DNA from 3 places in the Lentisalinibacter salinarum genome. Region 3 is predicted to be linked to each of the others. Evidence: riboswitches for the same ligand, from Rfam matches in the RefSeq annotation. Region 3 holds a riboswitch; each other region holds the start of a gene.

Region 1 (13,716 bases), on a different contig from region 3:
GCATGCGTCAGCCCCGTCATGACGGTGCTGTGCCGGTAGCGCTCCTCCAGGAACACGCTGGTGGAGTCGGAGAAGCGGGTCTTCACGCCGGCGACCAGGTTGCCCTCCTCGCCCCGGTAGCTGCGCAGGCCGTTGTCGGTGCGCTCGTTCTCCAGCGTGTAATTCAGATACAGGCTGGTGCGGTCGGAGTGGAGGTAGTTCGTACCGACGCGGCCGCCGGGCCCGAGATCGCCGCCGGAGACTTCTGCATTCACCCGCAGGTTGTCGAAGACCTGGTAAGAGCCGCCCACACCGAGACGCCCGTTCTCTTCCCGGTTGCCCGTCGTGGACAGCGTCTCCTGGGCGAAGCCATAAGCCGTCCAGTCGGAGCGTGAGTTGTAGCCGACCTGCACCACGGCGTCGGTGCGCTCGCCGGTCGTCTGGGTCAGCACCGGCACGGCGGTCGCGTCGGCGCGCTCGTCCTGTCGGTAGCCGGTGCTGATGTCCCAGCGCTCGTCGAGCCGGTAGGTCAGGTTGTACTCCATGGCCCGGATCTCGAGCCCCTGATCCTGGCTGCGGTTATCCGTCTTGGCCGTGAACGACCAGTCGCGCAGGATCGGCATGCTCACCGTGCCGCCGTAATGGCGCGTGGCGGTGAGCGCACTCAGGCCGGGCGCCGAATAGCCCGCCTCCATCTCCTGCAGGTACAGGGTGATGCGCGCATCGCCCAGCTCGAACATCTCGTCGGTATCCAGGCTCACGTCGGCCCGCCAGGCGCCGGCGTCGACGCCGGCCCAGGCCAGCGGGTCCTGGCCGTAGAAGCCGAAGCCGCCGTCATCGGAACGCAGGGTCGTGGAGACCGCGCCCTCACTCTGCGCGCCCTGCAGCTTCACCCAGGTGCCGGCACTCTTGCGCAGCGTGACGTCGGCGGCGTTCAGGCTCGAGTCCTGGCCGTCCTGGTCATTCTGGCTGGCCGTGAGACCGAAGCGCACGTGATCCCCGACCCAGTAGTGGGCCTGGCCGCCGGTGGCGAGCGCGTCGATCTCGTCGAAGCCGGGCGTGTATTCGTAACGTACCACCAGGTAGACCTCGTCCCCACCGGCTGCATTGGAGCGCACCAGCAGTTGGTCGTCTGCCGTCGCCGACAGGGGTTCCGTCAGCATGACGCGGCCCTGCAGGTAATCGATGTCGTAGTCCAGCGACGGCGTGAGGTTGACCACGCCCGTGACGAGCCCGGACGCCTTGTCCCGGATCTCCACGCGGACGCGCTCGGAGCCGGTGAGGATGTCCTGGCGGCGCAGGTAGTACAGCGAGCCGCCGGTGCCGCGGAACTCCTCGCGACTGGGCACCGTACCCGGCTCGGCCGCGAACAGATCGGCGCCGAAACGGCGTTCACCCGAGTCGGTCGCCTCGTCGGACTGGTAGCGCAGGTTGGCGCCGTACAGGCCCCGGTCCACCCGGGCCAGTTCGTTCTGCATGTAGCCGACCTTGAAGTTGCCCCACATGGCGTGGTTTTCGTCCTCCGACAGCTTCACGTAGAACTTGCCCATGGTCGGCGCCAGCTCCTCGACGGTGCCGTCGTCGCCGAAGGTGGGATAGTAGTAGTCCGGGTCGATGCGGCGCAGCAGCGAGTCAGGCGACTTGCTCATGAAATTGCTGAACAGCTCGTCGAGCGGCTCTTCGCGCGTGTCGGCGCTGGCCACCAGGCGCCAGTGCTCGCCGAACTTGCCGTCGACGTAGAAGGCGAGGCGGCCGTCCGCACTGGAGGTCGGGTCGCGCAGCGGCTCGTCGCCGCTCATGAGGTCGATGGGCCCGGTGGCATCGTTCTCGGCGACGGTGACGTCCGCCATGCCGACGTAGAACCAGTCGCTGGATTTGAGCTCCAGATCGCGCAGGAACAGCTCGCCGTTGCCCTGATCGTCCAGTACGGCCACCTCGACCGTGTGCGTGCCCTGCGGCAGCACCTCCTCCGCCACGAAGTTGCCCTGCGCGTCTACGGGTACCTGCCGGCCGGCAACCCAGACGGTGTGGCCGTCGGGGATGCCGCTGCCGCGCACGCCCACCGTGCCGCTCGCGAGCTGGATGTTCTGCGTCGCGAGATCGCTCTCGCCGAACGCGGCGAGTAATGGCGGTGCATCCGCATCCACCGGCGAGGCCGAAGGAGTGTCGCCGTAGACCAGCCACAGCGGCTGCGGTGCGGTCTCGTCGAAGTTGCCGTCCGCGCCGTAGGCACGGACCACGTAGGCGAGCTTGCGCGAGGGGCCGCGGAAGTGATCCATCGGCGGCCGCCACTCGGCCACGCCGTCCGGATCGTCGAGGCGGACCACCGCCAGCGGCGCGGACTCCAGGGACTGGCCGTTCTCGAAGATGCGGACTTCCGCCCGCTCGATGAAATGGGTGTAGTTCGCATACATCCGGAAGCGGATGGGTCGCACGCTCGGCGGTATGCAGATGTCGCCGAGGTCGGCCGGGATCGCCACCGTGGACGGACTGGCGGTCACCGCCAGACGGGGCGCGGAGCGCAGATTGTCGAAGCCGAAGCGGATATCCGCCTCGTCGAGCGCCACGTCGGTGCAGCGCTGGATGTCGGCGGAGCTGCGTTCCGGATCGTCGATGGGCTCGCCATCGACCGTGATGCGCATCAGGTTCAGGCCGAGGGGGTTCTTCGGCTCGAGCTCCCGGGTGAGCCGTGTCACGTCCACGCCCTCGTAGTCGTCCAGCACCGCGAGTTCGTCATAGACCACCTGGGCCACGACGTAGGAGTCGTCGCCCTGGACGAATCCGGCGTTCACGGGATCGTCGGTATGCACGAAGCCACGGCCTTCGAATTCCATGGCCGCATCCGCCAGATCCTCGCCGACGGCCTCCATGACGCGGCGGGCCCGGGCGGCGGACAGTCCGATATCGTCGCCGTAGACCATCGCCGTGCGACGCTCCAGACGCTCGTTGCGCGTATAGCCGACGAAACGGATACGCGCGTTGCGCTCGTCCGCGACGTCCTGCATGGCGCGCCGGAGATCCGCCGCAAGTTCCGGCGGCACCGCCATCTGTCCGCCCACGATCTCCACGCGCGGGATGCTGCCCCAGGGCGGGTCGTAGACCCGCGTGACCAGCTCGGCACCCGGCGCGTCGGGGCAGAGCTGCGGCTCGTCGGGCAACTCCTGCAGCGGATCGTCGTACCAGAACTCCAGCTCGACCCGCCGGTTCAGCGCGCGGCCCCGCGGCGTGTCGTTGGAGGCCAGCGGCTTGTCCGTGCCGCGGCCGTCACTGGCAACGGCGGCGCTGGGCAGGCCAAGGCGGTCCTGTATTGCCAGCGCGACCCGGCGCGCGCGCGCCTTGGACAGGCCGAGATGGGTGCCGTAGATGCGCTCGGTGGCACCGCTGAGCGGAGCGTCGTCCGAGTGGCCGATGAATTTCACCACCACGTTCTGCTTGTCGGCGAGGTTCGCCAGCGCCTGGCGTATCTGACCGACGTGCCGCTCGCCGATCTCGACGCCTTCCTCATTCCAGCGCAGCGGCGGGATCAGGTTCTGCAGGCGGGCCCGATGGGCATGGCCGTCGACGTAGCGCAGCTTGCACACCGTCTCCATGCGGCAGACCTTCACACGACGGATCTCGTGAGGCACGAGAATCTCTTCCTCCACCACGGCCTCGCGCATTTCGTCGTACCAGACCTCCACCTCGACCCGGCGATTCAGCGCTCGCCCGGCCTCGGTGTCGTTGCTCGCTACCGGATCGGTGTCGCCGGCCCATTCGAAGGAAATCGATTCCGGCGGCAGCGCGAGGCGGGTCTGGAAATACTCGGCGACCTGACCGGCTCGCTCCCGCGACAGCCCGGCGTTGTCGCCGTAGACGGCGGCGAGGCGTACCGAGAGAGGCTGGTTGTCGGCATGCCCGACCAGGTGCAGACGCACGTTGCGCCGATGGCTGAGGCTGTCGAGTACCCGGCCGAGTTCGGCGACGGTACTCTCCGGGATATCGGCGACGCCGGACTCGAAGCGGATCGCCGGCACGACGCCGGTGAGCTTGACCGTCTCGGGCCGGTCCGCGAGCACCTCGCGCGTCTCGATGCGGTCCCCCGCCTCCTCCGTCAGCCGCTCGGGATCCTGCACCCACTCGCGGAACGGGACATCCAGCGGCAGATGACGCTCCACCGCCTCGCCCAGCGGCCGGATATCCGCTGCAAGGACCGCGGACGACGCCAGCGTGGCGCCGAGCGCGAGACAGGCGATTCTCCTCACGAAGGTTCTCACGGGCGCTCCTCCCCCCGGCTGCGCGGCCGCTCGGGCGGGCTGCCCAGGCGCCAGTGCACCTCGGGTTCCACCGCCAGTTCGTAGCAGCAGTCGAGCGCGGCCCAGTCCTCGAGAATCCGGCGCCGGATCGCCTCGAGCCGCCGCTCGACCAGCCGGGGCGACTCCACGTCGGCCAGGTACGACAGGCGCAGCACGGACGGTGCCTTGCGCAGTTCATTGATCAGGAGTTCGAGCCTCGGTTGCCAGAGGCTGCGCAGCTCCACCGAATCGGCCTCGAACGCGGCATCGGCGAGATCCAGCCCGACCACGCGGTGGATCGACGCGCCGAAGTCGAAGTCCAGCGCCTTGCCCCGGGTGGCCCGCTTGATCTGCACCGAGCGGGTCGAGGGCCGATAGCCCGAGGGCAGCGTACGGTCGTCCAGCTTCAGGACGAAGTTGCTGCCGCGGGTCTCGTTCGGCGTCACCGCGCAGGTGATGTGGAAGCGTCCGTGGGCATCGGTGGTGGCCGCGAGCCCCCGCGGCGTCACCAGACGCACACCGGCGAGACCGGTCTCCTGCTCGTCCTGGAAGCCGTTGCGGTTGCGATCGTCGAAGACCTTGCCCGTCACGTCCGTGCAGTCGAAGGTCGGGTCCGGCACCAGGCGCACCGTAGCCGTGGCTTCGCCGGACATGGCATTGCCGGTGATGCCGTTCATCACCTGTGCCCGGTTGACGAATTCGCCCTCGCTCACGCCGGCGCCGACCGCCAGCAGCAGCTGGATCTCGTGCCGTCCCGAGGCATCGAGGATCAGGTTCTCCCACACCAGTTCGCGCCCGTTCATGACGGGCTCCACGGCGACGCCGTCGATGCGCGCCGACCCCTCGACGTAGGCGAAGCCCGCCGGATAGCGGTCCACCACGTTCACATCGGTGAGCTCGATCTCGATGGTGTTGTTCACCGTGATCAGATAAGGCACCAGCTGCCCCCGGTTCACGTTCACCATCGGCGTGCTCTTGGTGACCGACACGGCCCCGGAGAGCTCCGGATCCACCGGGATGTGGTTGTTGAACAGCTGGCTGGATCCGGGCACCGACGTCCCGTCGAGCGTCAGCCGTTCGTACCAGGTCGTCCCGGCGGTGCGTGCCCGTACGGAGGCCGGCGGAGCGGTCTCCGAGGCCTGCACCTCGCAGTGTTCGCTGGTGCCCGGGACGGCGTCGTCGGTCGAGCCCGGGCAGGACGGGACGTCGAACGCGGCACCCGTCGCGTCGTTGCTCGCCGGGATGATCTCGGAGGGTCCGGGCACGTAGCCCGCACCCGGCGGCGTCACGCTGATCACGTAGTCGGCACCGTCCGGACAGCCCGGATCGCCGAAGTTCAGGTCGAACTTGTACCAGCCATCCGACAACGTCACCTGATTCTGCTGCACCGGGTCCTCGAAGCAGGCAGCCGGCACCGGCGTCCCGCCCGGGCCGTCCAGCAGCGTGACCACCGCGCCGGCCACGGGCGCCCGCGACACCGAGTTGTAGACGACACCGGCCGGATCGATGGGCAGGTTGAGGTCCTGCAGGTTGTTGCCCTTCACCAGTTCGATACCGGCGATGCGCTGCGGATAGTTCGTGAAATCTGCAGAATACGCGAGCCCGAGCGCGGCGCTGCGGGGTCCCGCGCCCGGCGCGACGAAGCGGATCTCGTAGACGTCGTCGGTGAGATAGTTGGGCACGAGGCCGCTCACCCGGTAGTTGCCGTCCGCGTCCGTCAGTACAGAGCGCACGCGCGTGTCGTTGCGCCAGACCTCGACGGACCAGCCCTCGAGCCGGCGCTCCCCGGCGCCGTCGACGTCGTCGAAGTCCGCGTCGTGCCACACCGTGCCGTTCACCGCCGCGGAGCCCGGTGTGCCGCCCACGTCCACGGACACGGAGGCCGTGGCGCTCTGGGTCGCCTGGTTCCAGCGCACCTCGGCGATGTTCGTCACCGTAGTTCCGATCGGCAGGGTAGGCTCTATCACCGCGCGGAAACGGAGTTCGACGGTCTCGTCGGGCTGGAGCGCGCCGTACAGGGAGCCGTAGTCGGCCGTCAGCAGCGTGCCGGCGAAAGCCACGCCCTCGTCGGAGCCGTTCATCGCGGCAGAGCCGTCCACGTAGATCAGCTGTGCGGGTTCGGGCAGATCCAGGTCGTCGTAGATCACGACATCGTAGGCCGGCACCGAGGCGATGTTCCGGACCGTCACCAGATACTCCAGCGTGGAGCCCGCCTCGGCGACGCCGCCGCCGACCACCGTCACCTGCTTGCTGATGGCGAGCTGCTGGGCGTCGCCCACGACTACGACGGTGGGCTCCGGGCCCGTCGCCGGGTCGCCGTCGCCGTCGGTGAGGAGGTCCGGCAGTTCGTAGCTCGAGACCGTGGCCTGGTTCTCTATCAGCGTGCCCGGCACCGCATCGGCGTTCACCAGCAGGTAGAACTGCACGGTGGCCGAGGCGCCGGGGCTCAGCGTTCCCTCGCCGGCGCCGGGCAGCGGCGGCGTGAGGTCCGCAGAGGACAGGGGCAATCCGGCCGCCAGCGGGAAGTTGCCGCCGTCCGGCTGTCCGGCGGCCAGGCCGTTCAGTGTGGTGGTATCGGCCACGTACGTCGTCCACTCGGGCACCTGGTCCACCAGTTCCACGACCGTGGCGGGCACGGTGCCGTTGTTGTAGACCGTGATCGTGTAGCGCAGCGTATCGCCCGGATCGACGATGCCCGGCGTGCCCAGGTCGTCCTGCAGCGCCGCCGACTTCTCGGCGTAGAGAAGCGGCAGGCGGCCGACCACGTCGCGGGTGGGATCGTCGGCCACCGGTGTGCGCGGGTCGTCTGACGGTCGGTCGATCACGCCGCCGTCCGGCGCGCTCACGAAGGCCTGGTTCGAGATGACGGTACCGTCCGCGGCGTCCGGGTCGACCACGACGTCGAAGACGATCGTCGCGGTATCGTCGGCGTCCGGGGCGGCGGCGGCGGCGGGCAGCAGTCCCGGCGTGGCGTCGCCGGGGGCGTTGATCGGGATGCCGTCGGCCAGCGGCGAGACGCCGCCGTCGGCGTCCGCGACGCCGACACCGTTCAGCGTCGTGCTGCCGGCGACGTAGGTGGTGTTGGCCGGCACGGCGTCGGCGATTACCGCGTCCCTGGCATCGTCGGTGCCCGTGTTCCGCACCGTGATGGTGTAGCGCAGGGTCTCGCCGGCGAGCAGCACGTCGGGATCGCCCGTGACGTAGGACGAGACTTTCTCCACCGTGAAATAAGGCGCCGACTCGATCAGCACGCGGGTGGGATCCTCGTCGCCGGTCACGTTCGGATCCGCCGGCCCGTTGACCAGGGGATCGTCGCTGACGGCCACCGGGTTGCCCTGGTAGACCAGCTCGGACTGGTTGGTTACGTAGGTGCCGTCGCGGATCACCGACGCCAGCGTCACCTCGAATTCCACGCGCACCGTGTCCCCGACACCGCCGAGACTGAGGCCGCCCACGTCGAGGAGGCCGGTGCCGGCAGCACCGCCCGCGGCATCCGTATTGGCGGCAACGGCGCCGGCGGGCAGCGTGACCACAGTCAGCGTGCCGGGCTGGAATGCGGGCACGTCGTTCAGCCGGTCCAGCTCGTCCACGAGACGGAACTCGTCGACCGGCGTGTCGCCCAGGTTCTCGACGTAGAGGCTGTAGCGCAGCGTGTCGCCCGGCGTGGCCACGGCGGCAGGGTCTTCGCCGGTGGTCACGTTGACCACGGTCTTCTCGAACAGCAGCTCCGGCGAGAACTCGACCACCGTGTGGGCGTCCTCGTGGTCGAGCACGTCCACCGTGCCGTCGGTAATGGTACGGCTGTAGGTGCGCGCGCGGTCGTCCGGGGTGGAGACGTCCACGCTGGACCATTCGGTGGCACCCGCAATATTGGTGAATGCCGCATCGGCCACCGTGTCCGCGTCCAGGCCGGCCTCGTAGGTAACGAGGAGCCGCTGATCCGGGGCGATGCCGCCTGCCGGCGACAGCACCTCGAGTGTGAACGTGCACCCGGGCCGGCCGGTGAAGGACACCGCGTAGTCCGCGCCGGCGGTGAGCGGTGCGGCCACCGCGGTGGTGCCGTCCGCCTCGAACAGCTGCGCGGTGACCTGCGCCGGTGCGGCGTCGCAGAGCCCGCCGTCGGCGGTATCCGGCAGCAGATCGGTCAGATAGACGTTCCAGGCCGTCGAGGTGCCGACGTTGTGCACATCCAGCGTGAAGACGCCGGTCTCGCCCGCGCGCAGGCGCAGCGGCCCGTATTTCTCCAGCGTGAGCTCGGGCTCGACGATGGTCATCGGGCCGCTGACGGCGCCATCGCCGGGTCGTTCGGTCGCCCCCTGCCCGTCGAGCTGGTTGTAGGTATAGGCCGCGGTGTTGGTGAACTCCAGGCCGGCGACGTTGGTCGGCGTGTCGCTGAGCGCCACCGTGATCTCGACCACCACCTGCTCGCCCGCGGGGATATCGATGCCGTTCGCCGGATCCTCGATGACCAGCGAGGTGGCGGTGCCCGTATTCTGCGGCGCCCACCCGGCCGGCCCGGACACCCGGGCGACACTCACGAACTCCAGGTCCGCGGCGGAAGCCGTCAGATCGTCCACGATGCGCACGTCATACAGCGGCGCGCTGTGCGGCGTGGTCGGCACCGTGAGCCGGTAACTGAAAGCCTCGCCGATGGCCGCGGTCGGCTGCGTGGTCGCCTTCGCTAGCGCCGGCGGCGGCTCGGCCTCGATCACCACCGTCGTCGGATCCTCGTCGCCGGGCACGTCCGGATCGGCCTGGCCGTTGACGGTGGGGTCGTCGCTGTCGGCGAGTTTCACGGCACCGATCAGCTCCGACTGGTTCGCGACCACGGTGCCGTCCAGTATGGCTTCGGCCAGGGTCACCTCGAACTCCACTACGAGCTCGCCGTCCGCCGGCAGATCGATATTGGTGACCACCAGCTGGCCGGTGCCGTTGGTGCCACCGAAGGGATCCGTCGCGGCGGTGGTGGCGCCGGCGGGCAGCGAGCCGGGCAGTACCTGCAGCGAGCCGGGCACGAACACCGGTGCCGCATTCAGCGAGCCGAGATCGTCGCGGATCGCGACGTCCTCGAGGGGGCCGTCGGTGGTCTGCAGCCGCAGCGTGTAGCGGAGCCGGTCGCCGGGCGCGGCGCTCTCCGCCGGATCCGCGCCGCTGGTGACGTTCGCCACGGTCTTCTCGAAGAAATAACCGTACAGCGCCGTGGTGACCGTGTGCGCGTCCTGGTGGTCCGCCGTGCCGACCGTCCCATTGGTCACGGGGCGCGCGAACTCCAGCCGGTCCGGGTTGCCGGCCGCTCCGTTGTACCACCGGGTGGCGCCGGCGACATTGGTGAGCTGGACGCCGTCGTCGGTGTCCGCGTCGAGCCGGCTGCGGTAGCGGATGATCAGATGCTCGTCCGGGCCGATCATGGCCGCCGGGGTAAGCATGTCGAGTGTGAGTTCGCAGCGCGGGCTGCCCTGCCAGACCAGATCGAAGTCCACGCCCGGCGTCAGCGGACCCTTGCCCGGCACCGGCGTGACGCCGTCCGCGGCATACACCTGCGCGTCCAGGATCTCCGGCTGGATGTCGCACATGCCGCCCTGGGGTCCGTCGGGCAGCCGGTCCACCAGCGCCACGTCCCAGGCCTCGCCCAGTCCCGTGTTGTGCACGTCGATGGCGAACTCGCCCCACTGGCCGAGGTTCAGCGTCCGGCCGAGGGTCGCCGGCCCGGTCTTGGTGACCACGATATCGGGACCGGCAATGGTCAGCGGATCGGAGATGCCCCACTCGCCCGGCAGCGGCTCGTAGAAGATGCCGTCGATCAGCCGTCCGAAATCCCACTTGGCGGTGTTCACGAACTGGGTGCCGATCGCGTTCGCCGGCGAGTCCTCCAGCACCACGGTCAGCTCGATCACGATCTGCTCGTTCGACGGGATGATCGGGAAGTTGTCGAAGGTGAGCACGCCGCCGTCGTTGTCGAAGGTGTGTGCCACCGGCAGTCCCGTGCTCTCCCAGTAGGCCGTGTGGCTCACGTAGGTGAGATCGACCCCGGTCGCGTTCAGGTCGTCGATCAGGGTGACGCCGTGTAGGTCGTTCAGGGATCCGAATTCGTCGATGACCGTGCCGGTGCCGGCGTCGAACAGCACCGGCATCGTCAGCGTGTAGGTGAACGGCACGCCGATCGACGCCGTCGTCGTGCCCGGCGGGTTGTCCTTCTCGATCTTCTCGACCGGGATCAGCAGGTTCTGGCAGCCCTCCTGGATGGAGCTGGAGGAGCCGTTGACGAACCAGATGCGATGGCCCGCGACGCTGTTGCAGGCCATCTCGCCGGTATGGACGACGTTGTCGAAGACGATCAGCCAGCGCTCGTCCGTCTGGCCCGGCTGGGTCAGGAAGCTGAAGTTGGTGTCCAGCGGATTGGACGCCGGGAAGTTCCGGATGGTGCAGTTGCGGTCGATCTGGATCTGGGCGGGCGCGACGTCGCCGGCGAAGCCGTCGATGGTGCCGTTCGGGAACTCCGAGCAGTCCACGGCCCAGGACGGCGCGGCGGCCAGCACGAGCACGGCGAAGGCCAGCAGCCGGAGTACCGTCCGGGCGCTTGCCGATGTGTTGGATGTTCTGCTGCTCGCCATGTGGTGCCTGTTCCACCGGCGGCGATCGCGTTGCCTGAGAGGCCTGGACCCTGGCGTGATCCCGGGTCCGGATTCGGGCGGTCCCGCTGTCATGGAGCCGTCGGGGCTCTGTAGACCGGAGACTTTGCGTCGCCACCTTTCGGTGGTTTTGCCTTTGTCAGAATCTCTTCTTTGTCGGTTACTCGTCGTTCGTTCAGGTAGTCGCCGGGAGGAAATCGATCGGGTAGATGATCGTCATCGCCGCGATGTCCTCCTTGGCGCCGAAATCGAAACCGCTCACCCTGGCCACGATCTGGTCGGCCAGGTCCGGCGCGCCCATGTCACTGGAGTGGAGGCGGCACATCGAGACGCTGCCGTCGGGTTCGATGGTGAGCTTCAGCACGAGCTGGCCGCGCAGCGTCGGGTCGCGCCGCAGCTCCCGGTTGTACAGGCGGTACAGCGCCGCCTTGTAGCGGTCGAACACGATCTGGATCTCTTCGTCCGTGCGCCCGGCCGACGGCCCGCCGGCCCGCGGCCGGTCCGCGGAGCCGTCGCCGCCGATGGAAGTCGCGACCTGCGTGACGCGGACGCCCTCGATGCCCTGGCCGCCGGCGCCCCCGCCGACGTCCCGACTGACGCTCGCCAGATTGATGCCGCCGCTCGACCCGGGCGCGTCGGTCGTGACCATGGCCCGCGTCGGGCGGCCCACAGCGGACTCGCCGCGGTTGCCGACCCGCGCGCTTGCGCCGAGATCGGCCGACGGTCCGGAACGCGCCCGCTGCGCGAAGCTCTCCCGGAAAGCGAGGATGCCCTTCGAGCGGACCTCCTGCTTCGGCGCGGACTGCTCCGCCACTTTAGCGGGTTCGGTAATCTCGGGCATCTCCTCGGGCGGCGATTCCTCCACCACCTGCTCCTCCGGCTCGGGCGGCTCCTCGATCACCGGCTCCGGCTCCGTCTCCACCGTACGCGCCGGCGGCGGCGGCTCGGGCTGGATGAGTCTGGCCACACGCTCGGGGACCTCGATCAGCTCCTCGTGCTCGGGGATGGGCAGATCGATCATGCGCAGGACCAGCGCCACCAGTACGCTCGCAGCCACCGTGGCGGCCAGCGACTGGCGGAAACGCCGGTCCTCTTCCACGCCCCGCGTCCAGGGCATGATCATGCGGCGGAACGGCAGCGGCGAGGGGTCGCGTTCCAGCACCCACTCGTTCAGCTTGCGCTCCTGCTCGTCCCGAAGGTCGTGCAATTCGGCCTGCAGATACTCGAGCACGTCGTCGCGCTCCTCGAGTTCCCGCGCCAGCTGGTCGCGCCGCTCCTCTATGCCGGCCACACGATCGCAGAACGCCGTGGCCTGCCTGCGGACCTCGGCCAGGTGCGTGCTGCGGGCGTCGGCCGGCAGCGTATCGCGCCAGAAAAGGTCCGCTGCACCGAGGCGCTCCAGCTGCTCCAGCGAGCCGGTGACCGCATCGAGGAGTTCGTATTTCTCGCGCTCGCCCGCGAGGGACTGCAATTCCCCGCTGGCGGCGCGCAGCAGCTCCTCCAGATCACCGAGCTTCTGCTGCTCGGCATCGATCTGGTCCAGGAGCGCCTGTTCTTCCCAGGTTTTCTCGAGACTCACTGCATCACCCCGATGAAGCCGCGGCTAGGTGGCGGCGCTGTCGGCGGGCTTCTGTACGACGGCCAGCGACACCTGGCCGTAACCCTCGCCCGTGCACGTCGTCATGATCCGCTTGATCACGGTGAACGGGACCGATTTGTCGGCCAGGATCGTGACCTCCTGGCTCTTCGCGACGGAGCGCGTCTTCGGCCCCACCACGCGCTGACTGATCTCCTCCAGCCGCGCCGTGATGGGCTCGATGGTCGCCGTCTCCGACGCCAGGATCTCGCTGACCCGGATGACCGCCCGCCCCTGGACGAGCACCTCGTCGGGGCTCACGAAGATCACGACCGTCTCCCGCGGCTTCTCCTCCACCATGGACTCGGGCAGCGTGACCTGCTTCGGCGCTTCCATGACCTCCACGGATCCCGAATTCACCAGCAGGAAGAAGACGAGGATGGTGAACACGTCCATCAGCGACGTGAGGTTCATCTTCGTCACCTTCGTCCGGTTGCGCGTCATCCGCTTCAGACGTCGGGTGTTCGTCATCATGGCGCCTCTCCTACCGAGATCTCCGGGAACAGGGCCACCAGCTGGATCTCCCCGCTCTCCTCGGCCTCCATCGGCCGGCTTCTGACCACGTCCATCACCTGGATCAGGTAGTCATAGGGTATGAACGGCTCGAGCAGGACCGAGGCGGCGTTCTCGCTGCGGTACTGCCGCTTCAGGGAGACCACGTGCTCGGACAGCGTCTCGAAGTCGTACTCCTCCTCGACCTTCGGGATGGCGGCGATGACCGACCGTCCGTTGGTGAGCTCGAAACCGCTCTCGCGCACGATCACCTCCAGGCGGAAGTTTGGCTCTGTCGTGGCGGCGCCCCCCGAGGAGGACGGGAGATCGAGCTCCACGATGGTCAGCCGCGAGAAGACCGCCGTGATGAGCAGAAACGGCACCAGGACCACCATGAGATTGAGGAAGGTGGTGACGTCCAGCTCTGGCGTCTCTTTGGTGCGTCGCCTGTAATGATGCCGTTTTCTGATCATGGCACTTGCCTCCTCAGGCGGCGACCTCGTACTGACGCTTGGCCTTCTTGCTGATCACGTTCAGGGCCTTCACGGTCGCCATCTCGAGGCTGTCGACGATGTCGCCCGTCTTGCTCGTGAGCACCGCATGGGTGATCAGCAGCGGGATCGCCACCATCAGGCCGAACGCGGTCGTGTTCATGGCCACGGAGATGCTGGCGGACAACAGGTCGGCCTTCTCGGCGGGGTTCGCATTC
Region 2 (13,716 bases), on a different contig from region 3:
CCCCACCGACGAGATGCTGCCGAAGGCGCAACGGATACTGGAAGAGTTCGATGGATCGGTCGACGGCGTCATCACCCACTGGGACTTTCCCAGCACGGTCATGACACCGATACTGCGCAAGCGACTGGATCAGCCCGGTCCGAGCGTGGAAGCCGCGCTGATGTGCGAGCACAAGTACTGGTCGCGGGTGGAGCAGAAGCGCGTGGCGCCGGACGTCGTACCTCCCTTCGCGGCGGTGAATCCGTTCGCCGACGAGCCGTTGTCCGATCTGGACCTCGACTTCCCGTTCTGGCTGAAGCCCGTCACCGCTCATTCGTCCAACCTGGGCTTCCTGATCGAGGACCGGAAGGACTTCGAGAAAGCGTTACCGAAGATCCGGGACAACATCCACCTGTTCGGCGAGCCGGTGAATCATCTCATGGGATACGCGGACATACCGGAAGAAATCGAGGGCATCGACGGTTATCACTGCATCGCGGAGGCGATCATCTCAAAGGGCCGTCAGTGCACGCTGGAAGGCTACCGCTACCAGGGCGAATTCGAGATCTACGGCGTCGTCGACACGATCCGCGACCGCCACGTGCAGAGCGTGCTGTCACGCTACCAGTATCCCTCCTCCGTCCCCCGCGACACGCAGGAGCGCATGAAGGAGACGGCCACCGCGATACTGGACGGCTTCGGTTACGACGACGCGCCGTTCAACGTGGAGTTCTACTGGGACCGGGACAGCGACGAACTGGCGCTGCTGGAGATCAACGGCCGCATCTCCCAGTCACACTGCCCGCTGTTCGCGCTGGTGGACGGCGCCTCGCACCAGCAGGTCGTGATCGACCTGGCCCTGGGGGAGCGGCCGCAGCCGCCCCACCGGCAGGGCGACCACAAGGTCGCCGCCAAGTTCATGATGCGCGTCTTCGAGGACGGCGTCGTCGCCCATGCGCCGGGGCCGGGTGACGAGAAGCTGCTGGAGGAGCGTTTCCCGGAGGCACGCTTCGAGTGCCACGTCAGCGACGGGCAGTCGCTCGACGAACTCCCGTTCCAGGACAGCTACAGCTACAACATCGCGGACGTCTACCTGGGCGGCGAGGACCAGCACGAGCTGCTGGAGAAATACGAAGAGACCAAGCAACTCATACCGCTGGAGATCCTGCGCCGCCCCGAGATCATCTGACGGGCCGCCCTACTGGACCGTCTTCGTGGCGGGGGCGGAGTAGTCGCTCTCTACGCCCGAGGTGTTGTAGGACGTCGCCACGAACTCATAGGTGTCCGGCACCAGGTTCTCCACCACGTAAGTCGTCACGCCGGGATTGTCGATGGTCACCGAATTCGGATAGCTGCCGGACGTGGTCCCCCAGTAGATGCGATAGCCCGCCAGATCCGTCAGCGCCGTGCCGTCCGTGTTCTCCGTGGGCGGCGACCAGCTCAGGGTGACCGAGCCCATGGCGATGGCCTCGACCGTGATCGAGAACGCACCGAGGGACGCGGAGGCCTGACCGTCGCTCACGCTGATGACGATGTCGGCGTAGGTGCCGACGTCCCCGGCCTGCGGCGTGCCCGACAGGCGGCCGGTAGCGGCATCGAACGCCGCCCACGCCGGCTTGTTCGTGATCGAGAAGCTGAGGCTGTCGCCGTCCGGATCGGTGGCGCTCGGCGTGAAGCTGTACTGTGTGCCCTCCGTCACCGCCTTCGCCGGGCTGCCGGAGATCACAGGCGCCGAGTTGGTGGCCATGGCCTGCACCGTGATCGTAAAGGCCGGCAGCGACGCCGAGTCCTGGCCGTCGCTGACGCTGATCGCGATATTGCCGTAGGTGCCCGAGTCACCAGTGGCCGGCGTGCCCGCGAGACGGCCGGTCGACGTGTCGAAAGACGCCCAGGACGGCATGTTGGCGATATCGAACACGAGCGCGTCGCCGTCCGCATCGCTCGCGCTCGGCGTGAACTCGTAGGCCGTCCCCTCGTCCACCGACGTGGCGGGGCTGCCGGAGATCACAGGCGCACTATTGCTCACGACCGCACGCACCTCGATGGCGAACGGCCCCAATGCGGCCTGGGCCTCTCCGTCCGTGACGGTAATGGTGATGTCCCCATAGACACCGGCGTCGCCCGGGGCGGGCGTGCCGAAGAGCCGACCGGTGGCGGTATCGAAACTGGACCACGCCGGCATATTCACGATATCGAAGGTCAGCGAATCGCCGTCCGCATCGCTCGCGCTCGGCATGAAGCTGTAGGATGCGCCTTCGCTGACCGTTGCGGGCGGGCTGCCGCCGATGGTCGGCGCCGAGTTGGTCACCAGTTGCCGTACCTCCACCGTGAACGGACCCAGCGAGGCCGTCGCTTCGCCGTCGCTGACCGTGACGGTGATATCGGAATAGGAACCCGCGTCACCGGCGCCGGGCGTTCCGAACAGCTCGCCGGTACCGGCGTCGAAACTCGCCCAGGCCGGACGGTTGGCGATCTCGAAAATGAGGGCATCACCATCGGGATCGGACACGGTCGGTGCGAAACTGTAGCGCTCGCCTTCCGTAACGACCGTCGGCGGGTCGCCACTGATCGTCGGCGGGCTGTTCGTCGACGGCGTGTCGCCGTCGTTCCGTGTGGTGCCGTTCACGGTATCCAGCTCGTCCTGGCTGCCGTCGGCCACGGCGATGATCGTGTTGTCGAGTAACTCCACCGACTCACGGGGCACGATGCCCTCGATCTGTTTCGGCGAGATGCCGGAGTCGAAACCGGAGAGCACCGCCTCGAGATCGTCGAATTCCGGCGCGGGCATCACGGCCTTGGCCGCCGCCAGGCCGATCCGGACCTGCTCCAGCGCTGCGGCGCTCACGGGCACCTCCGCCGTGGTGGCGCCCGCGGCATCGGGCATCACCTGTCGGATGGAATCGTCCATCGGTCCCATGGCGTCGACGCCGTTGACCTGCAGACGGTTGGCGATCGCCTCCAGCAACGTCTGCGTCGCGGCCACCGTCGCCACGGCAGCGATGCGCGCATCCGCCTTCGCGCCGCCGGCGCCGTCGAGCTTCCCGTCGGTGAGATCGGACGCGATCGCCGCCACGACGGCGTCGCCGTCCACCTGGCGGCCCACGGCGACGAGCGAGTCCCGGGTGCGCCGGATAGTCTCGCCCAGCGTCTCGGAAGCCTTCACCATCTCCGCGATGGTGGCAGCGTCCAGTGCCTGGGTCATGACCGGTTCTCCGGTCAGAGTGACGAGACCGCTGTTCAGCTTCGTCGTCACGCGGTTCAGCGCGATGGCGAGGTTCTCTTTCGTCAGACCGCCCGGCAGTTCGGCTGCGAGTTCCGCCGCGAGCGTGCTGAACGGGTTCAGATTCGACACGGTCTTCTTGCCCGGCTCGAGCGCCACGCTCTTCAGCACGAAATCCGGCGCGAGTCCGGTCACCAGGTCGGTACCGCCCTGCGCGTCGATGGACAGCGGATAGTGCTTGCCCTTCGTGCGTACGGTGATGTTGTAGCCCGCGCTGGCATCGCTGGTCATGCCGCCGAGTTCGGTACCGTCCGCGGCGACAATGCGAACGGCCGCGCCGATGATGGGCCCGTCACCCACGCTGCCCGACAGTTCGTGATCGCGCAGGATCTCGCCGGTGGCGCCACCGGGATCGTTCGCAATGGGCTGCTCCGCCACTTCCTCTTCCATGAGACAGCCGCTCAGCGCGAGCGACATCACGGGAAGAATCAGCAGCCTGTTCAGTATTGCTGGCGCGGAATATAGGCGCATAACGGCACTCCTGCCTGTGACGGGCGGGCTATCCGATCAAAAGACGCAGCTTCAGGCTGCGGGGTAATGTCGAATCGAAACGCTGCCGGGGGTCGGCGAACGAGCGCTCTTGTTGTTGGGACGCCGGCATGAGGCCGGTGAGCGCCCTGTTCCTGTTGGCAACCCCGCTGTCTTAGGCTCTCGCCCGTAGACCGGTGGCTTTGCGTCCCGACCTTTCGATCGGTTTGCCCTTTTCAACTAACTCGATTCTCTGTCGTCAGCAGACCTCGTTGTTCGAGACTGTCTGTTGAGGACGAACTTTAGCACCAGTTATGTGGAGCACAACATGTCTCAAAACGCCGACACGTAGATGCCGAAATGCGCTGCGGCGAGTCGCGGTGAATTATGTCGTCTGCGTTTGTGCGCGTCGGTACGAAGCGCGGCGGGAGGAGTATTTTCCATAACAAAAAAAGAAAGGCCCCGCGCGGAGGCGGAGCCTTTGCTCTGCAGAGTTGCGCAGCGATCCTACTTCATGGTGATCTCGCGCATGAGGTACGCGCCGGTGATTTCGCGCATCGCCGGATAATTCTGTACGAGTTGCTCGGAACGCTCTTCCTGCTCCTCGCTCCACTTCGCCATGAACGCGTCATAGCGTTCCTTCGACGGCGCAAGATCCGCGGTCTCCGCGAACTTGATCACCAGAAGTAGATTGAAATCCCCGCTCGCCGCGAGCTGGCTCGAGTAGATGGCGTAGTCCTCGATATGACCGAGCTCCTTAGCGAGGTCGTTGGCGGCCACCCAAGTGTCCCGGATCCCTTCCAGGTAGGCATCCATCATGTTCGGCTTCACCTTGATCGCCGAGATCTGATAGACGGAGTCGCTGATATCGTAGTCTTTCCAGGGCTCCAGTTCGGCCATCGCCGAGGACGAAAAGGCCAGCAGAACGGCGATTGCCGACAGTCGGATAATGCGCATGATTCTCTCCCTTGTTTCTTCGTTGTTGCGCTTGTCGTCCGGTCCGCGACTGCAGGCCGGATGCGCAGAGAATAGCACGGTCGGAAAAATCGTTGGCAGGACGCACCGCTAGATCGACCGCAGACTGTCCCGTGTACGCAGCCGCGCGTCGCGACGCACCTGCGCCGAACGGTAGCGGCGTTTCTCGTCGTCGGTCTCCGGCAGCACGTCGGGCACGGCCGTGGGCCGGCCCGCCTCGTCGAGACCGACGAAGGTAAGGTACGCGGAGACGACGTGCCGGACCTCGCCGCTGCGGCTGTTCTCGGCCACGACGCGCACGCCGATTTCCATCGAGGTATTCCAGGCACGATTGACGGAGGCCTTCACCAGCAGCGTCTCGCCGGTGCGCGCAGGAGACAGGAAGTTGAGGCTGTCCACCGCGGCGGTGACGCAGGTGGTGCCGCTGTGGCGCTCCGCCACGATGAGGGCCGTGCGGTCGCACAGGGCCATCACCAGCCCGCCGAATACCGTCTGCTCCGCATTCAGGTCGTTGGGAAATATCTTGTAGACGTTCTGCTCGACGGCGGAATGCGAAGGTGCTCGACCGGGCATGCTCATGGTCTCTCCCTCTTCGATCTGTCCAGTGCCAGGACGACGAGACGCCGCATTATCCGTTGCCCGAGACCTTCGGGTGATCCCAGTTCCAGCCGTTCCAGGTGATCCTCGTACCGGCGAGAGTCGTCGGAGCGGCCGGAGCCCATCGCCGCGAGCGTCATGCGCAGCCGATCCGGCAGCCGGGCGGTGGCGCCCTCGAGCCACGTGAGCGCCCCGGCGAGTTCCTGCTCGACGGTCGTCAGGTCGGTGCCATGGGGATAAGCCGGAAAATACGGCGCCACGTCGGGAGCGTCGAAGATCGATTGGAGCGCTTCGGGTGTATTCAGCCGGGCATCGGCGGAAACCGCGTGATCGGCCGGCACCTTGCCCGCCGTTCTTGCGGACGACAGCAACTCGTCCTGGAACGCGGAATCCGCGATGTCCAGCATCCGGGCGATCACCTCCCGGTCGGGTCGGCCGCGGGTCGCGGCGATCCCGTATTCGCTGACGAACACGTCCCGGTAATGACGCGGCACCGTCGCATGAGGGTAAGACCAGCGGATGTTGGACTGCGGCCTGCCGTCGTGCAGGCGCCGCGCGCGCAGCATGAGTACGGAGAGTCCGTCCGGCAGCGCCTGGGCCATACTGACGAAGTCGAACTGCCCGCCTACGCCGCTCACCACACGCCCCCCCTCGAGTCCGTCGGATACGGCGGCTCCCAGCAGGGTGGCCATCATGGTCTCGTTGATGAAGCGGGCGTCCCGGCGCTGGCGCCGCTTTCGTTCCTCGTCACCGTACAGCGTGTTCACCCGGGAGATGCCGGTCATGTTGATGAGGCGGCGCCGGTCCTCCGGCAACTGCCGCAGTGCCTCGTAGAATGCCGAGGAGCCGAGGAAGAAACCGCCATGCAACACGGTCTCGTCCCCGGCGTCCGCGGGTCGTCGCAGGATGTCCCGCTCGAACAGCGAGTAGAGGGCGTCGCTCATCAGCTCGCTGGATCCGTACAGCCCCTCGCGGAACCGTCCCGTCTCGATCGGCAGTGCGGCGCGCCGGGGCGATGCGCTGCCGCCGGGCAGCCTATCCAGCACGGCACGGAACAGGTCCGGCTGCTCGTTGCGCAGCGCCAGGCAATGGGCCACCGCATCGCTCAGCGAGCCGATGCCGAGCTGGACGGTGCCCCCGTCGGGCACGAGGCTAGCCACGTGCATCCCGGTGGCGTAGTCGGCCGCCTCGACGGGCCGATTCGGCAATCCGAACAGCGGGAACTCCCACTCCGGCGCATCCAGGACGAAGTCGAATACGTCCGCCGGCACCTCCGCGTCGCCGGTCATGTATGGCAGGCGGCGGTTGACCTGCGCGACCATCGCGACCTCCCGGCCGGCCGCCTTCGCCTCCCTGAAGGCCGGCAGGAGATCCAGCGAGATCTCCGGATTGCAGCTCAGGCTGTAGCTGCCGGGGCTCTCCGGGCGCGCGGAGACCAACTGCCCCACCACGTTCACGCCCAGCCGCATGAGCTCGGTGACAACCTGGCTGTAATTGATGCTGGTGTAGGACTGCTGCGCAGACGGAGTATCCAGATACGCCCCTGGCCGGAAGTAAAACTCCCGCACCTCGATGTTCGGCGGCAGCGTGCCGGCGCGGATCGCCTGCGCGTAGTGCAACGAGGGCCAGCCCGCGTATAGTCGCTCGACCAGCGGTGCCAGGAAACGCTGCTCCAGATCACCGTGCGCACGCGGGACCTCCAGCGTCAGCGCGGTGAAGATCGTGAGCCGGATCGACGAATCCGACGCCGCGCGCTCGTACAGGGCATTGGCGACGTGGACCGCCTTGCCCAGCCCGACCGGCAGCCCCAGTACGATGTGGCGGCCCACCCGCGCGATGATCGCGTCCGCGAGCGTCCGCGGTTCCTGCCAGGCGGCCCTCACGGGCGGCACCGCGGGTGGCGGCCCGGGCGGCAGCGCGCAAGAGGACGACGTTGACGAGAGTACTGATGTCGCATAATGGTCCGCATCGGTCCGGGATTCTGTCGCGAACAATAACGCCAGACGCCATTCAAACACATGCGGGTCACCCGAAACCCGCCGGAGGAATCGATGCAAACGCGCCCGAGCAGCACCTCAATCGCCGCCACCACCGTTCCCGGCCGGCTCGGTATGGCCGTCCTGGCCGTCCTCGCCGTTCTGGCCGTCGGCGCCGCGGTCCCGGCCGCAGCCGAAGTGCCTCCGATCGCGCGCGAGGCTTTCGCCAACATGCCCCGGGTCACCGGTGAATGGGCGTTCACGCGCACGCGCGAGGACAACGACGGCAGCCGGGTAGAGCGATTCGATCCGGCCGCCGACCCGAAATGGCAGCTGGTATCCGTCGACGGCCGCGAGCCTACGCAGGACGAGCTCCGCGACTATGCCGAGGAAATCGAGCAGCGCCTGGCCCGCGAAGAGGGCCGGCCCGGCGACAACGATTTCGCCGGCCTGGCGGCGGAAGACGGATGGGAGCTGCTCGAGGAAGACGACCAGCGGGTCACGTGGCGCTTCCGCCCGGCGGCGGGCGCGACGGACCGGGAAGGTATGGCGAAGCACCTGCGGGGCGAGATGACCATCCTGAAGTCGGTCCCTTACGTCGAGTCCTTCCGCCTCTACAGCGACGAGCCGTTCCGCGCCAAAGTCATCGCGAAGATCGAGCGGTTCAACACGCGGATCGAGATGATACGACTGGACCGGCGGGCCTACATGCCCGCCCGGGTCACGACCGAGGTGCGGGGAAGCGCCGCATTCGGCCTCAAGAGCATCGAGCGTGACATCCTCCTGACCTACGCCGATTTTCGCTATGCCGGCGGCACTCCCGGCGCGCCCGCCGCCAGCGGCGGCGGGCGCTGACGCTGGCATCGCAGGGCGCCCGGCGCTAGCCTGCCCGACAGGTACAGCGGGAGAAAACGGATGGCGAAAGACCTGTTCGACCTGACCGGCAAGGTGGTACTCGTCACCGGCGGCAACGGCGGCATCGGTTTGGGTATGGCGGAGGGCTGCGCCCGCCAGGGCGCCGACGTGGTGATCTGGGGGCGCAACGAAGACAAGAATGCGTCGGCCGCGGAGCTGCTGTCTGCCGCCGGCGTCCGTGTGTTGACCGACGTGATCGACGTCGCCGAGGAGACCGCCGTGGCCGCCGGCGTGCGACGGATTACCGAACAATTGGGCCGGCTGGACGCGGCGATCGCCAACGCCGGCATGGGCATCCCGCGTCGCGATCTGTTCGAGATCACGGCCGCCGATTTCGAGCGCATCGAGGCGGTCAACGTGCACGGCGTCTTCTTCACGCTGCGCGAGGCAGCGCGCCACATGGTGGCGCGCTCACAGGCCGGCGAGCCGGGCGGCTCGCTGGTGGCCATCGCCTCGACCGCCGCCATCCACGGCGCCGCGCGCAACGAGCACTACGGCGCCACCAAGGGGGCGGTCGTCTCGATGGTGCGGGCCATGGCCGTCGAACTCGCGGCGCACCGGATCCGCGCGAACACGGTCTGCCCGGGCTGGGTGCGCAGCGAACTCACGGCAGACGCCCAGCAGTGGAACCGATTCAACGAGAAGGTGATATCGCGGGTGCCGATGAAGGGCTGGGGCGACCCTGCAGACTTCGCCGGCATCGCGGCCTATCTGGCCAGCGACGCCTCCGCCTTCCATACCGGGGACACCATCGTGCTGGACGGCGGTTACACCGTCTTCTGAGGCGCCGGGGTCAGCGCGTGCCGTTGTTCTCGACGATGCCGTCCAGCAGCTTCTTCGCCCGCAGGAACTGATCGCGTGCCTTGCCGAGGTAGAGCATCACCTCGTCGACGTAGTTGTCCGCCGAAGCCGACCACACCCGATTGAGATAGCGCTCGCCCGCGGCGAACTCACTCATGACGTCCGCATAGACCTGCAGCCCGTAGAGGTGGGACAGGCTGTGGCGGGCGTCGACGAAACGGATGAGGTCGTCCCGGAACAGCCGGTCGATCTCGAAGCGCATATTGTGGGGCGGTATGGAGTCCCGGTCACCGTACAGCTGCTCCAGGTTGGCGCAGATCCCGGTCAGGCTCTCGGTCAGGTCGCGGCGATTGCCCTCCAGCACATGGTCCGCCGTCGCCCCGGCGCGGGTGGCCCGCTTGACCATGACGACGCCGGCGGTCCCTGCGAGCGCGGCCGGCAGGAACCAGGCCCATTCGGTGGTCTCGGCGTCCGTGGACGCGAAATAGGCGCCGAACAGAAATCCGGCCGCGAGCAAGAGGTAACCCAACCGCGTCATGCTGCTGCCACCACGTAGTAGATGGCGAAGCCGACGCCCACCAGCGCCTCGCCGACGATGAGTCCTGCCGCGATCGGGATGCCGGTGTCCTCGCTCCAGCGCTGGCCGAGCTTGCGGTCCGAGGCCAGCCGCAGCAGCGTGCCCAGCGCGTAAGTCAGCACGATGTTGAATGGCAGGTAGAAGCCGAGGCCCACCGTGATGCCGAGACCGCCCTGGAGCGCGGAGAGTATGGCGCCCAGCGCCGCGCCGGCCACGTATTTCTGCACGGGCACGTCGCCGCCGAGGATACCCTCCACCGTGCTGGCCAGCGCCTGGGCCTGGGGCGCCGGCAGCTTCTCGCTGCCGAGGCCGTAGGCGTTGTCCAGTACGAAGATCAGCACGATCACGACCAGCGGGCCCAGCCAGGCGCCGATGAACTGGCCCATCTGCTGCATCCGCGGCGTTGCGCCCACCAGGTACCCCGTCTTCAGGTCCAGCATCAGGTCGGTCGCCTGGGACATGGCCACGCAGGTGGCCGCGCCGACCATGATGGCGGCGACGATCGCGTCCGCCCGATCCAGGCCGCTGGTCGCGACGATCAGCAGCGTGATGCCGATCAGCGTCATGCCCGACAGCGGCGACCAGTTGGTGCGCCCGATGGCCTCCGACAGGATGACGCCCGCCATCCAGATCCACACCGTACCGAGCAGCGCCATCAGCAGGCCCCGGCCGAGTCCGACGGCCTCCGTGGAGGACACAGCGATGACTGCGAGCAGCAGCGCGGCACCCGCGATGGCACCATAGAGCAGCTTGATCGGCATCTCGTCGCTGGACACCGCGGACTCGACCTTGGAGGCGCTCTGCATGGAACGCACCGCCGAGCGGATCAGCGGGAACGCGAGCACCACGCCCATGACCGCACCGCCGATCAGCATGCCGATGCCGATGGGCCGGAACAGCGCGGAGCGCAGGAAGCCCGGGTCCGTAATGGTCTGCCCGGTGGCGGGGTCGACCGGCAGCTGGCCGTTCGCGGCCAGCATCGGCGCAATGAACCACCAGGTCACAAAGCCGCCGATGATGAAGGCGACGCCGCCCTTGCCCGCGATGAAGGCGACGCCCACGGTCAGCAACGACAGGTACCAGACCCCGTTCATGTATTCGGGCATGCCCAGGCGGGAGCCGAGGTCCCAGTTGGAAACGCCGGTCCACTGGGTGGCGAAATGCACAGCCGCGCTCACGGCGGCGGCGCCCAGCAGGATCGCCGCCTTGCGCACGCCGGCGCCCGGCGACTTCAGGATGGTGGCCACCGCCACTCCGCCGGGATAGGTCAGCCGCTCGAAGTCGATCATCTGCTTCCTGAGCGGGATGATGAAGGCGATGCCCAGATAGGCGCCGGCGATGCAGCCGAAGGTGAGGAGGTAGGGATTGAAGTCGCCGCCGTGACCGAGGATGAAAATCGCCGGCACGGAGAACATCATGCCGGAGGAAGCGCCGTTCACCGCGCTGGCCACGGTCTGGGCGATGTTGTTCTCGATGATGCTGCGCCGGCGCAGCAGGCCGCGCAGGATGCCGAAGCCGAGGATGGCGGCGAGTTCCGAGCCCTCGATGGAGAAGCCGAGGATGAGCGCGGCGTAACCTATGGAGATGGCGATGATGACGCCGAGGAACCAGCCGACGATCACCGCCGGCCAGGAGAGCTCCGGATAGGCACCGTGCATGGGCACCGGTCCTGCGGCATTGTTCATGGACATCGCTCCTCTGCGGGGTCCGCTGTCAGGCCTGTGCCGGACGCCGCACGGGGCGGAGTCTATCATGGCTCATGTGTGGGTCATGTCCGGGTCATGCGGGGGCCGGGTTTCAGGGCAACAGCGGCTCGATGCGCTCCGCGGGCAGGCCTTTTTCCATCACCTCCGCGAATTCGTCGCCCAGCCTCTCGCTCTCGGCCACCGCCCTCTTCCAGTGACGCTCTCGGTCGGCCGGATCGTAGCGGCGGAAATCGTGGCGGTCCGGTATACGGCCGCCCGGCAGGCCGGCGACGAAATCGTCGGAGGGCGCCATTAGCAGCACGCGGTCCATGTGCTCCCGCGCGGGGCGACGCCAGGAGAGGCGCTTGTCGAACCAGCCCGGGATGACGTGGGGATAGAAATGGGCATAGAGCGCGATGCCGTCGACCGCGGACAACGGCATGTCGAGGTGATAGTCGATGATGCCGCCGTCGCGATAGACACCGGGCACGCCGCCGGCGATGTCGCGCACGCCCTCGATCACCAGCGGGATGGCCCCGCTCGCCAGGATCGCCGGCGCCAGGTTCTCCTCGGTGAGTGTGTGCACCCGCAGCGGGAAATCGTCGGCGTGCAGGAACGGCGGCTCCTCCCGGGGATCGCTGAACAGGGCGCGGCTGAAGAACGCCCGCAGAGTGCGTCGGCTCAGAAGATTGCCGGCGGCAGCGAGCGCCAGGCCCGCCGTCAGCATCGCCCCGCGCTCCGAAGCCGCCGGTCCGTGGGCACGCGCGGTCATCACGTGGGTGCGCAGCACCGGATGCGAGAGGATCTCCCGCGGCCCGCCGGGCCCCAGCGCGTGACCGAGTATCTCCCGGCTCTTCGCCGTGATCTCCGCTCGGTCCGGCCGGTCGCTGTAGTGCTGGTAGATGTAGCCGTCACGCAGGCGGTCGATCGCCGCCAGCGGATCCGACTGGGCGTAGCAGGCGAAACGCCAGGTGCCTATCGACGACCCGATGAGGTGGACCGGCCCGCGCAGTCGCGGCAGCAGCTCGCGCATGATGACCCGGTCCAGGCCGTACAGGACCAGCCATTTTGCGCCGCCGGAGGCGCCCGCCAGCAGACGAATTCGCTCCGGGTCGAGGCCGCGCTCGCGGATCTCCGCCAACGCACCCGGGCCGGCCAGGAATCGCAGTGCACGTCCCGCCAAGAGACCGTTCCTGATCCGCCGCGCGGCCCGTCAGCCCGCGGCGCGCAGATCCTCGTACTCGGGATGACGCTCCAGCCACGCCGCGACGTAGGAGCAGGCCGGCACCACGCCGTGGCCGTGTTCCCGGGCGTAGTCCATGCCCGTTCGCACCAGCCGGCCCGCGATGCCGCGGCCGCCGATCGCCTCCGGCACCTGCGTGCTCGTGAAATGCATCACGTCGCCGTCCATCTCGTAATCGGCGTACGCGAGATGGCCGTCCACTTCGGTCTCGAAACGGTGTTCGGCCGTGTTGTGGGTGACCTCGACCTCCGGTCTGCGGTCGGCATTGCTGTCTGCCATCGGTTCCTCGCTCAGTCGAAAGGGTGTCTCAGTACGATGGTCTGCTCCCGGTCGGCGCCGGTGGAGATGATGTCGATGGGCGTACCCACGATCGCCTCGATGCGCGCGAGATAACTCCGGGCATTCGCCGGCAGCGCATCGTAGTCGGTGATGCCCACCGTGGATTCCGTCCATCCGGGCATGTCCTCGTAGACGGGCTCGATGTCGGCATACCGGTCCACCGCGACCGGCGGGGTATCGATGGTGTCGTCGCCGATGCGATAGCCGGTGCAGACGCGGATGGTCTCCATGCCGTCCAGCACGTCCAGCTTGGTGACGCAAAGGCCCGCGACGCTGTTGTTGAAGATGGAGCGCTTCAGGGCCACCGCGTCGAACCAGCCTACCCGGCGCGGGCGCCCCGTCGTAGCGCCGAACTCCGCGCCCACCTTCGCCATGCGCTGGCCCTGGTCGTCGAACAACTCGGTCGGGAACGGGCCCGCCCCCACGCGGGTGGTGTAGGCCTTTACGATGCCCAGCACATAGTCGATGGAGCGCGGGCCGATGCCGGTGCCGGTGCTGGCTGCTGCCGCCACCGTGTTCGAGGAAGTAACGAACGGGTAGGTTCCGTGGTCGATGTCGAGCATGGCGCCCTGGGCCCCCTCGAACAGGACGCTCTCGCCGGCCTCGGTCAGTTCCTGCAGGATGCGGGTCACGTCGGCCGTGAGCGGCGCGATGGTCTCGGCGAGCTCGAGCGCCCGGTCCAGCGTCTCGGTGAAGTCCACCGTGGCCGCGTTGAAATAATGCTTCAGGACGAAGTTGTGGTAGTCCAGTACCTCGCCGAGTCTCGAGGCGAACTGCTCGCGCATGTAGAGGTCCGAGACGCGCAGCGCCCTGCGCGCCACCTTGTCCTCGTAGGCCGGACCGATGCCGCGGCCGGTGGTGCCGATGGCTGCCGCGCCCCG
Region 3 (4,395 bases):
ACCTTGCGATATGGCTGATCCCAATCATTGGCGCAGCAGTGGCTGTGTTTCTTAGCCGTCCACGGGCATCAAAAACGTCGTCGTCAGAGAAGATGTTCAACGCACTGGTTGATGCTCATCGGCGAAACGACTCCATCTGATTCGGAGCAAGTTGCGAGCGCTTCTGGCCGCGAGGCGACAGTTGCCAGGATCAGGCTATACTTTCCGCTGCTGACTCAAATGCGACATTCGCGCAATGACGACGAATCGTACGATTGATCTTTCAAATGCGTCGTCGAAGAATGAGCTTTTCGCGATTCTTGCTGAAGAAATGTCGTTTCCAGATTGGTGGGGTAAGAACTGGGACGCGTGCTGGGACTGCATGACTGATCCGCAGTTAAGCGATCTACCATCTCAATTGCGTTTCCACGGATTGTCAAAACTGCGCGAGAAACTCCCCAAAGATGCGGAAGCTCTTTCTCAGCTTCTCACCGATCTGGGAAAGCATCGGACAGATATCTCCGTCTCTTGGGATTGACCCCAGCGGCTCCTTCTGGCCGCAAAGCGACCCTAGCGGCGCTCTGAGGTATGATTTGCGGAGTCGACCCGAAGCCGTCTTCCGGAATGCGTGAGATTCTCAGGCTACTTGCCAAACTGGCGATTGCCGCAGTAGGGCTAGCAGCAGTCGGCACATTGTGGCTTTTTCTACCGGTCTGGTTTACGCCGATCGCGAAATTCTGGTACGAGCCTGGATTCGAGGAAGCAGTCTCTGCGGCGCTAAAGGACATTCCCGATCACGAAAATGCGTGTATCTATGACGATACGCAGAATATCTTTGTGACGTCGGCGGAACAGCTAGACGTCGGGAGGATGCTAGAGAAGGCCGTGAAGGATAGAGTCCCCAACCCTCGCGAAGGTAAATTGAGAGATCCACATTTCAGGATCTATGCGAACGGTCGAACTTATTATTGGAGTTTTAGCGACGAAGAGTTTCACCCGTTCTTGGGCGATAGGTGGACCCTGAGAGGAAAAAGCGCAGAAAAGTGCGAAGCCTACAACCGCTACCCAAGAAGGTACCAGCAGGTGTACGAAGAGCGGTACGGCATTGGTGTGACCGAAGCAAATTTTTGCTGCGGATCCGATTATTAGCCTCAACTTCGACCGCCCGCTCTTGGCCGGAAACCGACCCCTCGGTCTGTGAGGCGCCATAGAGCCAAGACCGGCTCAAATTAGGGTCGCCTATCGACCCGAAGCGGACGAGATTTTCTATTGGCGCAATAGATACAAGCTGCCAAGTATCGTCAGCTTTCTTTACATATCTACAAAACGCGCGGCGCAGGGGCAGACTCAACCCTCTGTAAAGTCAGAATATTGACGATTTGGTATAGAATTTGCTCGGGGAGCTCTGTACCTCAGATGCAGCCACTTGGGAGAGCCGCATGAACCGAATAAGAAGCACCTGTCTAGCCATTGTGGCTGTCTCGCTATCACCGATGACGGCGACCGCGGACGAGATCACTATCGATTTCGAAGATCCGGGAGTTGCGCTGCCGAGGCCAGGAGGAACTGATCCAGCAGTTGATTTCGCCTTTGGTGGCTACTCGGTCACATCGGGAGGATGCGATTTTGTCGCCGGCGACAGTTTTGCCGGCACGGAAAACGGTGTGGATGGTAGCGATAACGGTACGACTCACATCTTCGGTAGCGATATCACGATGACATGCGGGGGAGCCTTCGACCTTTTGGGTTTCTCGCTTGGTGAGGACTACCTCGAAGAGACTTTCTTGTTCCTGGTTGATGTCGTCTACGCGGGCGGCGGCGCGTTTACGGTCGGCGCCTGGACAGACGGCATTTTCGGATTCCGAGGGTATGGCTGCGACGGATTTTGCGCCGATATCGTGTCTGCGCGGATCTATACGAGGGACAACGGTTCGGACGGACTTCCCTTCCAATTCGCATTGGATAACATTCGCATCAACAAGGTGCCCGAACCCGGAACCCTTGCCCTCCTAGGTGCTGGCCTTCTCGGCATGGGTTTTGCCCGCAGACGCCAGACGGCTTAAGAAGCGTTCTGTTCACCGTGTTCGATAGCCCCGCCCAGTGCGGGGCTTTTTTTCCGCTTCTGGCCGGAAAGCGACCTTTCGGTCTGTGAGGCGCTTTAGACCGAGGACCGGCTCAAATTAGGGTCGCTTATCGACCCGAAGCGGACGTTTGGTTAACCGAGCTTCACCGTATCTCGCAGCCAAATGCCGTATCCTCGTCCCGGCAATATTGTGCTGGTGGGCACCGGGGGGAGGACCGGTCGTCCAGACCGCTAAAGGTAGGTCTTGTGTTGTAGATTGGCCGGGCCGACGGTTCTGATCGAGCGCCCCGGATACCCTGACGAGTCATTAAGCTGCGCCTACCTCTTGCGAGTATCCCCTATTGATCACCTGCTCGAGATAGAGGAGCGTTAGGCGTTGACAGAGCGGCGCTGGGCTTAGTCAACCCATGCATCTTCCGCTGGCGGCAAGTCGCCAAATCAGAATAGAGGTGACATCTATGGCTACACGTACCGACAAGAGCACTTGGGTGATCGGTGGGGGAACGCTGGCCGGACTCGGCACCGGGCTGATTTTTCTACAAACCTCAGCTCTGACTTTCGTAGCGTCTATCCTGATCGGCATTGGCGTTGGTCTTCTTATTGCGCCATTTGTTCCTTCGCGCCAATAGCCGCGTCTGGCCGGAAACCGACCTTTCGGCCTCTGGCCGCGCGTAGCCCACGTTCTTGAATCCGCTAGGGTCGCTTATCGACTCGAAGCGGACGCTAGGCAAATCCCAGAATTGACTGTCAAGAAAAAAGCGAGAAACTAGTACTTGCGATAAAGGCAAACCTGGCGAAAGCTAGTGACGCAAAGCCACGGGTCCTCGCTTCCTCCGAGAAGCCATTGCTGACTTCCCGAGGGACCCAAGATCGCCGGGCTGCCGAGGCAGTTGGTCCAAGCGGCGATCAATTTTCTCGTATCTGCTCACCGCCAAGGCGGTTACTTATGCCTCTTCACCTGGAGCCATTGGATCTTTCTAACAAGCTTCAAGCTTATAGGTCCGTGCTTATTGTCTCATGCCCGATTTGCCCGCCTGTCAGTCTGGCAAGTGACGAAAACTTGCCCTTCATCGAATTCTTCAAGCATGGCATTAAGACACCCGCCTACGAAGACTATGTAGGCGAGACCCGTAAGTCTCTTGAGCACGACGGGATCGAAACTGGCGTCTTTACCAGCTACCTCCCGTGCCCTGCGACTTGTCTTTGGACGAGAGGCCAGCGAACCCGATTGTTGAAGCAGGCCGAAAAATATGAGGCTGCTCTGGTCATGGGATGCGAATCGGCAAGATATACCGTCGAGCAAACCCTCGCGGACATCAATTGCGATGTCATCTTGGGGATGCAGTTGGTTGGAATTACGAATGCGAATCTAAAGTTCGGATTTCCGTTGACTGTCGAGCTAAACAATCTCGCTCGAGTCACCGCAAATGAGCAAACCGAAGACGCGCAATCGATAGAGGCGAGCTGACATGTGCTTATTTTTCAGTTTTCTTCCCGCAACATTTTGGACGATTGCTGGTTACTTCGTCCTTTTTGCATCGTCAAAGTCCAACGGCGTGACTAAGACATTTGGGATGGCACTCGCAATCTGGGCATTCCTACTTGCCGGACTCATTATATTGGGTGGTGTATATATCACGATTGCTGGAGCCTGCCCGATCACTGAGTTGCTGAAATGCTCGGTTTAACAACCTCCAGAAATAAGTGGCTGTAAGCTCAGGCTGAGACTGGAAGAAGAGATGAGGGTAAACGTAGGCCACTCGATGGAAAGCCGAGGATAAATTATGAATTTACAGCGAAAAATTGGCCTTGAGGTGGACGCTGCGAAACCAGTATGTCCACTTGGTGAGGTTGTCGGGAAAGAAATGATCGCTAAGAAGCGGATTCCCGTTATTTCATGCGCGGGAGGATGCTTTCGCGGAGAAATTGCTCGGATCGCAGCTCACATGGTGGCGAAAGAGGAGCCATATAGTCGAGGATGCCATGGCGAGATGATTACAGCACCACATTCGGCAATGGCAAACTGGGCAAAGAAAGCCGATAAAGTGATTGTGATAGATGGTTGTTTCATGCATTGCCATGGCAGAATGATGAAGAACATCTTCGGCGCTGAAAACACGATCCAATTTGATGCCCTGCCTATGTATAACAAGGACCAAAAATACTCAGAGAATATGGTTATCGACGAAGTCCCGGAATCTGAGAGGATCGATTTAGCTCGGCAAGTGGCAGATAAAGTCCTCTGCGCTCTGAGGGCGTGATAGGCCTTTAAAAACGTTGCGAGGCAGGTTTCTATTGGATCCTGCTCACTAGTTTTGCTAAGCCCAGTCTTG

Evidence for each region. Region 3 has a riboswitch for cyclic di-GMP ahead of ACJMKZ_RS17755 (hypothetical protein). Riboswitches for the same ligand answer to the same signal wherever they lie in the genome.
Region 1: another riboswitch for cyclic di-GMP. It lies ahead of ACJMKZ_RS13425 (hypothetical protein); the one in region 3 lies ahead of ACJMKZ_RS17755 (hypothetical protein).
Region 2: another riboswitch for cyclic di-GMP. It lies ahead of ACJMKZ_RS12605 (putative Ig domain-containing protein); the one in region 3 lies ahead of ACJMKZ_RS17755 (hypothetical protein).

What each region holds. Positions count from the first base shown of each region.
Region 1 covers NZ_JAPDRH010000003.1:624,517-638,232, forward strand. Annotated here, with positions in the region: gene ACJMKZ_RS13420 (OmpA family protein) at 1-4,232, opposite strand, end outside; gene ACJMKZ_RS13425 (hypothetical protein) at 4,229-10,861, opposite strand; cyclic di-GMP riboswitch class I at 10,935-11,024, opposite strand; gene ACJMKZ_RS13430 (AgmX/PglI C-terminal domain-containing protein) at 11,055-12,458, opposite strand; gene ACJMKZ_RS13435 (ExbD/TolR family protein) at 12,483-12,989, opposite strand; gene ACJMKZ_RS13440 (ExbD/TolR family protein) at 12,986-13,480, opposite strand; gene ACJMKZ_RS13445 (MotA/TolQ/ExbB proton channel family protein) at 13,494-13,716, opposite strand, start outside.
Region 2 covers NZ_JAPDRH010000003.1:441,436-455,151, forward strand. Annotated here, with positions in the region: gene ACJMKZ_RS12600 (ATP-grasp domain-containing protein) at 1-1,168, shown strand, start outside; gene ACJMKZ_RS12605 (putative Ig domain-containing protein) at 1,178-3,730, opposite strand; cyclic di-GMP riboswitch class I at 3,885-3,969, opposite strand; gene ACJMKZ_RS12610 (hypothetical protein) at 4,235-4,684, opposite strand; gene ACJMKZ_RS12615 (acyl-CoA thioesterase) at 4,793-5,281, opposite strand; gene ACJMKZ_RS12620 (acetyl-CoA hydrolase/transferase C-terminal domain-containing protein) at 5,278-7,182, opposite strand; gene ACJMKZ_RS12625 (hypothetical protein) at 7,351-8,130, shown strand; gene ACJMKZ_RS12630 (SDR family NAD(P)-dependent oxidoreductase) at 8,191-8,973, shown strand; gene ACJMKZ_RS12635 (hypothetical protein) at 8,984-9,529, opposite strand; gene ACJMKZ_RS12640 (OPT family oligopeptide transporter) at 9,526-11,253, opposite strand; gene ACJMKZ_RS12645 (patatin-like phospholipase family protein) at 11,366-12,436, opposite strand; gene ACJMKZ_RS12650 (GNAT family N-acetyltransferase) at 12,467-12,775, opposite strand; gene ACJMKZ_RS12655 (adenylosuccinate synthase) at 12,787-13,716, opposite strand, start outside.
Region 3 covers NZ_JAPDRH010000004.1:475,147-479,541, reverse strand. Annotated here, with positions in the region: partial or broken gene ACJMKZ_RS17780 (hypothetical protein) at 1-140, shown strand, start outside; gene ACJMKZ_RS17775 (barstar family protein) at 236-517, shown strand; gene ACJMKZ_RS17770 (hypothetical protein) at 604-1,128, shown strand; gene ACJMKZ_RS17765 (PEP-CTERM sorting domain-containing protein) at 1,419-2,042, shown strand; gene ACJMKZ_RS17760 (hypothetical protein) at 2,521-2,691, shown strand; cyclic di-GMP riboswitch class I at 2,836-2,948, shown strand; gene ACJMKZ_RS17755 (hypothetical protein) at 3,123-3,530, shown strand; gene ACJMKZ_RS17750 (putative zinc-binding protein) at 3,847-4,323, shown strand.